DNA from 3 places in the Cytobacillus sp. FSL K6-0129 genome. Region 3 is predicted to be linked to each of the others. Evidence: riboswitches for the same ligand, from Rfam matches in the RefSeq annotation. Region 3 holds a riboswitch; each other region holds the start of a gene.
The links. A riboswitch is a leader RNA that binds a small molecule or an ion and turns the genes downstream of it on or off. The one in region 3 is predicted to bind S-adenosylmethionine.
Positions count from the first base shown of each region.

Region 1 (3,279 bases), 1.9 Mb from region 3:
ACTCTCCCCAATCTTCCAACAGGATATCATACACATTTTCTTCAAATTCCATCTGCTCCATAACTAAATCATCTGGGTTGATTCCTTTAAAATAGGTTTTTAGTTGTTCCATTATTAAGTGATTCAAAGCAGCTGTTCTCCTTTAGTTATGATTTAATTAACGTGCAGGAAGTGAAATTTTAACATTAAATCGCTTCTATTTAAAGGTTCTCTTTAATTCTTCCCATAATAATAACATCTATAAATTAGAAAAGCGCAGGGCGCCTGCTTATCGGTGACAAGCATAAGACGAGCCGGCAGAAAGGTTGTTTTTTAACCTTTTTGACGGATTGGCTTATGACCTCGAGCCGATGGCGTCCGGAGCTAGACAAAGCCTCGTTAAACATTTCATATAATGCAATCGCCCTTATATTATCTGCACATACATCTAACTCTAATCTGATGAGTCCTAACTCTTCATCGGCAAGCTTTACTATTCGCTCAAGAAGCGTCTTGCCAATCCCTCTTCCTTGTACTTCTTCATTAATAGAGATGGACACATTCCCGCTATATCTTAACTTTCCACTTCTCTCTTCTAAGGAAGCTATCCCTCGAACATGACCGTTACATTCTGCAACAAATACATGGTCTTCTTATGTAAGTCCTTCAATATAATCTTCAATATCTTTTAATCTCCCCGATGATAAGGCCATTGTTTGTTGAATAATAGAATCTTGCCTATGCATTTCATGAATATCTCTTGCATCATTTATATGTATCGGTCTAATCTTTATTTCTTCCCCCATATAAAAACTCCTTTTTTTATAAAACTGTTCTGAATGAAAACTTATAAACCAAGACTACCACTTTTCTTAGTTTGAAAATATTGCTTTATTCATTTACGAATGAACAGTATAAAAAGTTTCTTATCATTGCACTGACATAATCACTACGATACAAAATATATATGAAAGGAGGCATCGAGATATTTTATGAGCATCCAAAGGAGGGTAATTTGAATATGCTTGCTTTGTTCAGTCTTTTTCTAGTTGTCGGCTACAGTTTCTTTTTCTTTTTTAGTGCCGTTAGAAAAAAGAAAGAAATAGCTACAAAATATTCTAAATGTATTCCCATGGTGGTTGGTATGACGAGTAGCTTAACAATCGGTTTGATTATATCTGTGTGGTTACCAGAAATGGCTAAAGCAACTGTATTATCAATTCTCATTAGCGCTGTCATTGCCATTTTTATAGGACTACCGTTTAAAACAAACGGACTCGTTGAAGCTCAAGCGTCAAGTCTCATGGGAAGTATGATGGGGGCAATGCTAGGCATTATGTTGGTACCCAGTGAAGTTACATTTATGATCATTAGCATGGATCTGATTTATTTAATTAGTATTTTTGCCATGATGCTTCTCATGCACAAAAAACATTCATTAAAGGAAGCATTGAAAAATCGACCTGTGCCCTTCTATCTAACATTCTTATTAAGCATCGCCATTATCTGTGCATCGGGAATTCATCAAGAAGCGAAGAACTCAATTCATCCGATTGAAGAAAACACCCCACAAGTAGAACACCATCACTAGTTTAATGATTAATTTCAATTATGTTATTGACTTTTCATGTAATAGATAATATTATGAATATAATTTAATAAAGCATTTTCTCTTATAAAGAGCGGCTGAGGGACTGGCCCTGCGACGCCCGGCAACCATTCATATACCCATATGAACAGGTGCTAAATCCTGCAAAATACTTTTTGGTATTTTGATATATGAGAGAGGTTTACTACTATTCTAGTATATTTATGCCTCTCATGATGAGAGGCATTTTTGTTTTTATCATCACATCAAAAGAGAAACGAGGAGAGGAAATGACTGTAACAATCGTAAAAGGGGCTCCAGGACATTATTTATTAGGTTCAGGCATTCTAACAGAACTCCCCGACCTACTTAAAGATATTTCTGTTTCCAAATACCATATAATAACCGGTAAAAAAGCTTGGCAAGCCGTGCAACCCTACTTGCCCAAGGAAGTAATAGATAACAACATTCACCTTCATTATATAGATGGTCACACTACCTTAAAAAAGGTCCATGACATCCAAGAAATAATAACAAATGATGGTGCTAATGGCGTAATAGGTATTGGTGGTGGGACAGCATTAGATATAACAAAAGCAGTTGCGATTGAAGCATCTGTTCAATCCATTCTTATACCGACAATCGCAGCTACCTGTGCCGCTTGGACACCATTAAGTGTTTTTTATAATGAAGAAGGCAGCTTTACTCATTATACCGAGTTCCCTATTGCGACAACCCTCGTATTGGTTGAACCTGAAATTATTGCTAAAGCGCCTATTACTTATTTAAAAGCAGGAATTGGGGATACATTAGCCAAGTTTTATGAAGCTGAAGCTCTAATTGAAAGTTTTTACCCTGAAGAAACACTTCCTGTACCTAAACAAGTTTCGCAATTTTCAGCTAAAATTTGCCGAGATACATTGCTTAATGATGGTGAAGCCGCACTACAATCAGTAGCCAAAAACGAAACCTCAAAAGCACTTATCCGTGTGATTGAAACGATTATCATGACTGGGGGTATGGTCGGTGGATTCGGCGAAAAAGCAGGACGAATCGCTGGTGCCCATTCGTTTCATAATGGACTAACCGTAGCGGATGCAGCCCAAGATTTTCTTCATGGGGAATTAGTCGCTTACGGGATTCTTGGTCAATTGGCCATTGAAGAAAAATGGACGGAAGTTGATTACCTTCTCCCGTTTTATGAGAGCTGGCAATTGCCAAGTAGTCTCTCTAGTCTAACTATTGATGTGAATGATGAGCAATTAATGAAGACAATTGTAAAAAAGGCGATACGCCCAACTGAATCTATTCACTTTATGAAAAACGAGATAAGTGAACATTCTGTTTTACAAGCACTTCGATTATTAGAAAAACAAAATGAACAAAAAGGAGTTCAAACATCATGAAAAAATGGTTACTAACTGGAACATTCTTATTATCTTTAACAGGCTTAGCTGCATGTGGTAGTGATGAAGCCAGCAACTCTACAGAAGGATTATATGACGATGAAGAATTAGTCATTGGTGTCACTGCAGGTCCACATGAGCAAATCTTAGAAAAAGTAATTGAATTAGCTAAAGAAGAAGATATCAACATTAAATCACAAGTATTTACTGATTATGTGATGCCAAATGTCGCATTAGCTGAAAAAGAGATTGACTTAAACATTTTTCAAACTGAGCCTTATTTTAATGCATTTAAAGAAGATAGAA
Region 1 covers NZ_JBBOXM010000001.1:2,265,245-2,268,523, forward strand. The annotation lists gene MHI57_RS11370 (hypothetical protein) at 1-127, opposite strand, end outside; partial or broken gene MHI57_RS25050 (GNAT family N-acetyltransferase) at 246-617, opposite strand; gene MHI57_RS11375 (hypothetical protein) at 633-785, opposite strand; gene MHI57_RS11380 (hypothetical protein) at 1,001-1,570, shown strand; SAM riboswitch class I at 1,650-1,765, shown strand; gene MHI57_RS11385 (iron-containing alcohol dehydrogenase family protein) at 1,858-2,973, shown strand; gene MHI57_RS11390 (MetQ/NlpA family ABC transporter substrate-binding protein) at 2,970-3,279, shown strand, end outside.
Region 1: another riboswitch for S-adenosylmethionine. It lies ahead of MHI57_RS11385 (iron-containing alcohol dehydrogenase family protein); the one in region 3 lies ahead of mtnK (S-methyl-5-thioribose kinase).

Region 2 (3,279 bases), 440 kb from region 3:
GAAAAAATGCATCATTTATTAACAGATATTAAGCATTATATTGTCTGCGAAACCGGTCAAACAAGTGGACTTCCAGCTCTGGGAGATAAGTCGGTATTTCCTAAATTGAAATCGTTTTCAGAGCTTGTTTCCAATGGAGATGTAACATTTGTTGATGCAGATGTTACACCCGATGATGTCGCGATTATACTCTATACATCAGGAACAACAGGCAAACCTAAAGGAGCCATGTTAACTCATCGTAACCTGTATAGTAATGCGAGTGATGTCGCGGACTATTTGCAGATTAATGAACATGACACGGTGATTACAACCTTACCTATGTTTCACGTGTTTTGCTTAACTGTTGCTTTGAATGCACCTCTGATAAGTGGAGCAACAATCTTAATAGACCCTAAATTTAGTCCGAAAGAAATTTTCCGTTTAGCAGAAAAATACAAGCCAACTGTTTTTGCCGGCGTGCCTACAATGTATAATTTTCTTTATCAATATCCTGAAGGCAACCCTGGTGTCTTCCAATCTATGAGATTATGTATTTCTGGAGGTGCTTCACTTCCTGTTGCATTGTTAGAAAATTTTGAGAAGAAATTCAATGTGGTTATTTCTGAAGGCTATGGCTTATCAGAAGCTTCTCCGGTCACATGCTTTAACCCACTAGATCGTCCACGGAAACCGGGGTCGATTGGCACATCTATTATTCATGTTGAAAATAAAGTAGTTAATGAATTAGGAGAAGAGGTCGCTGTAGGTGAAGTAGGGGAGCTTGTTGTGAAAGGCCCTAACGTTATGAAAGGATATTACAAAATGCCTGAAGAAACATCTGCCTGTTTAAAGGAAGATTGGTTATATACAGGTGACTTAGCTAAGAGGGACGAAGAAGGATACTTCTACATTGTTGACCGTAAGAAAGATATGATAATTGTTGGTGGCTATAATGTGTATCCAAGGGAAGTAGAAGAGGTTTTTTATGACCATCCTGACATTGTAGAAGCGGCTGTTTTAGGTGTACCTGATCAGAATACAGGAGAAAAAGTTTTAGCCTATATTGTACCTAAAACTGAAAATTTAACAGAGGCACATTTATTGACTTATTGTAAAGAAAAGTTAGCCAAATACAAAATTCCTTCCTCTATAGAATTTTTAGAAGAATTGCCGAAGAATACAACAGGAAAGATACTGCGACGTGCTCTTAAGAAAAAGGTACTAGAAAATCAGGAAGCATAAGTTAAAAAACATGTTGACAAAAGATTCTAAATATTTTAGAGTAACTATATCAATTAAATAACCACTATCTAGAGAGGTGGAGGGACTGGCCCTACGAAGCCTCGGCAACAGACTTAGCATTGCAAGTACTGTGCCAATTCCAGCAAGCTAGCATTTAGCTTGAAAGATAGGAAGAGAATGAAATATTTATGAGCGTACGTTACCTCTTCCTTTTTGGAAGAGGTTTTTTTATGGCTGATTGGACCACCAAAAGCGATAAACATTCTTAGCACAATTGATAAATACATTATTATGCTTCTTTTGTAGAAGTATTAGAGGAGGTAATGGCAGTATGAGTTATAAAAAACAAATGATATTGAATGCATTTGAAATGACAAGTGCAATGCACAATTCTCATGGGCTATGGAAGCATAAAGATTCCAAACGACATCGTGCCTATAAAGATATTAATTATTGGATGGAATTAGCCAAAACACTCGAGAAGGGAAAATTCGATGCTGTCTTTTTTGCGGATGTATTAGGTGTTTATGATACGTATAAAGAAAGTAAAGAACCTTCAATTAACGATGGATTACAGTTTCCTGTTAATGATGGGGCGTTTGTCATCCCTGCTATGGCAGCAGTGACAGAGCATCTGTCATTTGCATTAACGGTGAGTACAACATATGAGCCACCTTTTGGGCAGGCAAGACGGTTTTCCACATTAGATCATTTGACAAAAGGAAGAGTGGCATGGAATATCGTTACTTCTTATCTTCCTAATGCAGCAAGAAATTTTGGTTTCAAAGATATGATCAAACACGATAAGCGTTATGAAATTGCCGATGAATATATGGATGTCGTTTATAAACTGTGGGAATCAAGCTGGGAAGATGGAGCAGTGATAGAAGATACAGCACAAGGGGTATTAATCGACCGTAAGAAAATCCATGAAATTCACCATAAAGGAGAATATTTTGATGTCGAAGGACCGCATTTAACAGAACCGTCACAACAAAGAACACCTGTTTTATATCAAGCAGGGACTTCTCCTAAAGGACGTGCTTTTGCAGCAAAACATGCAGAATGTGTATTTGTAGGTGGGCCAACACCTGAAAGAGTAAGACATTATACAGAGGATATTCGAAAACAAGCGGAAGAATATGGCAGGAATCCGGAAGATATTAAAATATTCACTTTCCTAACAGTCATCGTAGGTAAGACAACTGAAGAAGCGGAAGAGAAATTTGCTGAATACAACCAATTATGGAGTGCAGATGCAGCGAAAGCACAGTTTGGGGGCGCAAGCGGTTATAATGTTGCGGAATTTACAAAGGATGAGTTAGATAACCCATTTGAATTTAAAGCTACAGAGCATGGGCATTATAAAGCTGCTTCATTAACGAAAGATGCGAAGAAAAGACTATCGATTAAAGAAGCGATTTCAAAATTAGAAGGATTAGATAGAGACAATATAATTGTCGGCAATCCATCAGAAGTAGCAGACCAAATTCAATATCAGTTTGAAGCCTCTGGTGTCGATGGTTTTAATTTAAATCATTTAGTAACGCCAGCAGATTTGGAAGATTTTATTGAGCTTGTTATTCCGATTCTACAAGAACGTGGTTTATATAAAAAGGAATACAAAAAGGGTACGTTAAGAGAAAAGCTTTTTACTCATGGCTCGCCCCTTTTACCGAGTGGTCATCCAGGAAGTAAATATCGTAAAGGTGAAAAGATAAATAATTAAAATAAGAGGTGAAGGGTATGAGAAAAGTTTGGTTATTATTTTTTGTACTGACTTGTTGCACTGTTTTAAGTGCATGTGGGACATCAGGTTCATCCGGCGAAGAAAAGAAAGAGATGGTCTTAGGGGCGACAGTTCCTTATAGTGATATGCTTGAGCAAGGTGTAGCACCACTACTTGAGGAAAAAGGGTACAAAGTAGAAGTAAAGGAATTTAATGATTATGTTCAACCGAATATTGCTTTAGATAGTGGAGATTTGGATGGTAATTTATTTCAACATAAAGTGTACTTAGAGAATTTTAACACTGAAAAAGGGATGGATCTAGTA
Region 2 covers NZ_JBBOXM010000001.1:4,652,930-4,656,208, forward strand. The annotation lists gene MHI57_RS23470 (fatty acid--CoA ligase family protein) at 1-1,224, shown strand, start outside; SAM riboswitch class I at 1,286-1,397, shown strand; gene MHI57_RS23475 (LLM class flavin-dependent oxidoreductase) at 1,556-2,953, shown strand; gene MHI57_RS23480 (MetQ/NlpA family ABC transporter substrate-binding protein) at 2,971-3,279, shown strand, end outside.
Region 2: another riboswitch for S-adenosylmethionine. It lies ahead of MHI57_RS23475 (LLM class flavin-dependent oxidoreductase); the one in region 3 lies ahead of mtnK (S-methyl-5-thioribose kinase).

Region 3 (3,279 bases):
AGAAAGGAATTTGAAAATAGTTTGCTAAAATAGCTAGTTGCCATGTACCGATTTTATTCGCTGTATCTCCATTGCTGGCAATACGATCGGCCCCGACTATAATCGCTTCAATCCCCTTGGTTGCTATGGTATGAGCAGCCATATTATCAGTAATGACCGTCACATCCACATTGGACTGTTGAAGCTCCCAAGCAGTTAGGCGCGCTCCCTGAAGAACCGGTCTCGTTTCACAAGCATATACTTGAAAGTCAACACCCTTCTCCTTGCCTAAATGAAACGGCGCTAGCGCTGTACCATATTTTCCCGTAGCAATCGTCCCCGCATTGCAAATCGTTAATACCTTTTTCCTTCCATTCAATAGACTTAGTGCATTTTCACCAATTTGGCGACAAATCTCCTCGTCTTCTTGATGTATTTTCTTTGCTTCTTGCTCCAAACTGATAATTGTCTCCTCTGTTGAATACAGCGTTTCTATTACTTTCATCATTCGATCCAAAGCCCAGAACAAATTAACAGCTGTCGGTCTAGAGCCCGCTAGATAAAGATAATCTTCATGAATTCTAAGATGGAAAGTTTCAATGTCGACCCCTTCGTATTTTTTTGCAGCAATCGCTAAACCATAAGCAGCAGTAATTCCAATAGCTGGCGCCCCTCTTACTTTCAACTGAATAATTGCCTCAAAGACATCTTCAATGGTTTCGAGTTCTATCCATCTTGTTTGATGGGGTAATAAGGTTTGATCAAGAATTTTCAATCTACCTTCTTGCCATTCAATTGGTGTTGGTATACTCATGATGTATACGCCTCCAGTTCCTTAAGAAGTTGCGAGATTGTTACTATGTTTTTGCGATTAATAATCAAGGATGAACCTAATTGAATCGTTGCCTTCTTCACATATAATCTAATTGAACTATCTTCTATTCCATCAAGATCCTTCACATGCGACAATCCGATTGTTCTCCGAATTAATTCACACCCTACTACTCCGATAGCATCTTTAAATACTTTAGCTAGAAAAGACTCTAGAGCGCCTGGTACTTTCGTAAAAGGATTAACAACAGAATTTTGCCAAGCTTCTGAAAAATATTGAGAAAACACATCCCATACTTCTTCTATCTGTTGAAGAATAACGATTCTATCGTTTTCGTTTCGTACAAGTACTTGGAAAATGAGATGGGCAATATATTGACCGACATCAAATCCAATCGGACCATAAAAGCCGAACTCAGGATCGATCACCTTCGTCTCACTCTTACTCGCAAATATACTCCCTGTATGTAGGTCACCATGTAGTAAGCTCTCTGCTTCTGTGAGAAAAGCATATTTTATTTTGGCTACTTCAAGTTTCAACTTGTCATTAGCCCATAGTTGCTGAACCACTTCAGCCAACTCAGCTTCAAAATCATTCGTTTCCACATCAAAAAATGGATCGGTGAATACTAAATCCTCAGTGATTTTACATAGTTCAGGATTTGAAAATTTAGCGACCAATTTCTTTTTCTCAAACGGATGAAGAGCAAAATCTGAAGTTGAAAACAATGTCTTTGCTAAGTACTCACCAATATGAGCTGATAAATTCGGATAATGATCCCCTTGAATCAATCCGTCTCTTACAATTGTCAAATGGGAAAGATCCTCCATCACAGTTAATGCTAGCTCTTCATCTGATGCTAGTACTGCTGGGAGGAGGTGAGGAACGAATTCACCATGCTTCTTAAGCACTTCTGCCTCCAGTTTTGCACGTTTAAGTGTTAGAGGCCAGCTTTCTCCGACTACTTTTGCATAAGGGAGTGCTTGCTTAATAATTACACTTTTATGATTAGAAGTAATACGGTAAACATAATTCAAATTACCATCACCAATCTCTTCCACCGTCATTTTTTCATCCGGTAAAAACAGTTTTAAACTCTTCACGTATTCACACGCTGATTCCTCTGTCAAAGCGCGATAACCTATATTATCTAAAACAGCCATATCTCTTCCCCCTTATTTCTTTATTTATCTGTGGCACAAAACAGGGGTGACTACATGAAGAGATGTAGTCGGACCTGCTTTGTCATTACAGAAACAAAAATGCCCCTTTCCTTTACAGAAAGAGGCATTCGTCATTACGATTTTGCCTCTCATCTTTCAGAATAACTTCTGAATGGAATTAGCACCGTGCCTTACATTAGGCGCAGAAATTCTCTAGCTGCGCCTCGTTTCACAACGATATTACGGTCGGTTGCTGGGTTTCATCGGGCCATATTTCCCTCCACCTGCTCTTGATAAGAGTATAAAAGATTCATTTTTTGAAATATCTTGAGCAAATACTAGCACCGTTTATAAAAAAGTGTCAATCTTTTTTTTAAAACTTTTCATCTTTTTAAGGTTAAAAGAATTTTGTCATATAACGTAAAAAATTCTCTGTTGACAGATAAAACACCTGGTGACATAATACAATTGTGCAAAAATTTAAAACGATAATCATAAATTTTCTTATCAAGAGCAGGCGGAGGGACGAGCCCGATGAAGCCCGGCAACCGATTCTAAATGAACACGGTGCTAATTCTTGCAGCAATCATGCTGACAGATAAGGAGAAGGTTCTATCACTGCGAACTAACCCTCTTCTTATTGATTAAGAAGAGGGTTTTTTATTGTCAATGTTAATTCGAAATCATCAGGGAGGGTTCTCATATGGGAGATGTAATTGCAACTTATCAAGTATACGCAAGACCCGGTTCATTAGAGAAAAAAGCAGAGGATATCGCTTTAGGATTAACGATAGGCTCGTGGACAGCGTTACCATTACTTGAGCAAAAACAATTACTAAAACATAAAGGCAGAGTCACTGCACTACAAGAATTTTATGATGATGAACATCCCAATCGATTCGGTGAAGTAAGGTGCGAAATTAGTATCGCCTACCCTACATATAATTTCACATTTGATATTCCAGCAATCTTAACAACTGTATTTGGAAAGTTATCTCTAGATGGTGAAGTAAAATTATTAAATCTGGAATTTGATAATGAGGATCTTTCCCGTTTTCCTGGACCAAAATTCGGTATAAAAAATATAAGATCGAAACTAAATATTCAAGACCGCCCATTACTTATGAGTATATTTAAAGGCATTATCGGCAGGGATATTCACTTTTTAAGAGAACAGTTAAGAGACCAGGCTATGGGGGGCGTTGATATTGTAAAAGATGATGAAATTCTTTTTGATGTCAACATCTCTTTTGAAGACCGAATTATCGCAGGTAAAGAAATACTAGATGAAGTCTATGAAAAGAC
Region 3 covers NZ_JBBOXM010000001.1:4,211,298-4,214,576, reverse strand. The annotation lists gene mtnA (S-methyl-5-thioribose-1-phosphate isomerase) at 1-793, opposite strand, end outside; gene mtnK (S-methyl-5-thioribose kinase) at 790-1,974, opposite strand; SAM riboswitch class I at 2,121-2,274, opposite strand; SAM riboswitch class I at 2,476-2,579, shown strand; gene MHI57_RS21485 (2,3-diketo-5-methylthiopentyl-1-phosphate enolase) at 2,678-3,279, shown strand, end outside.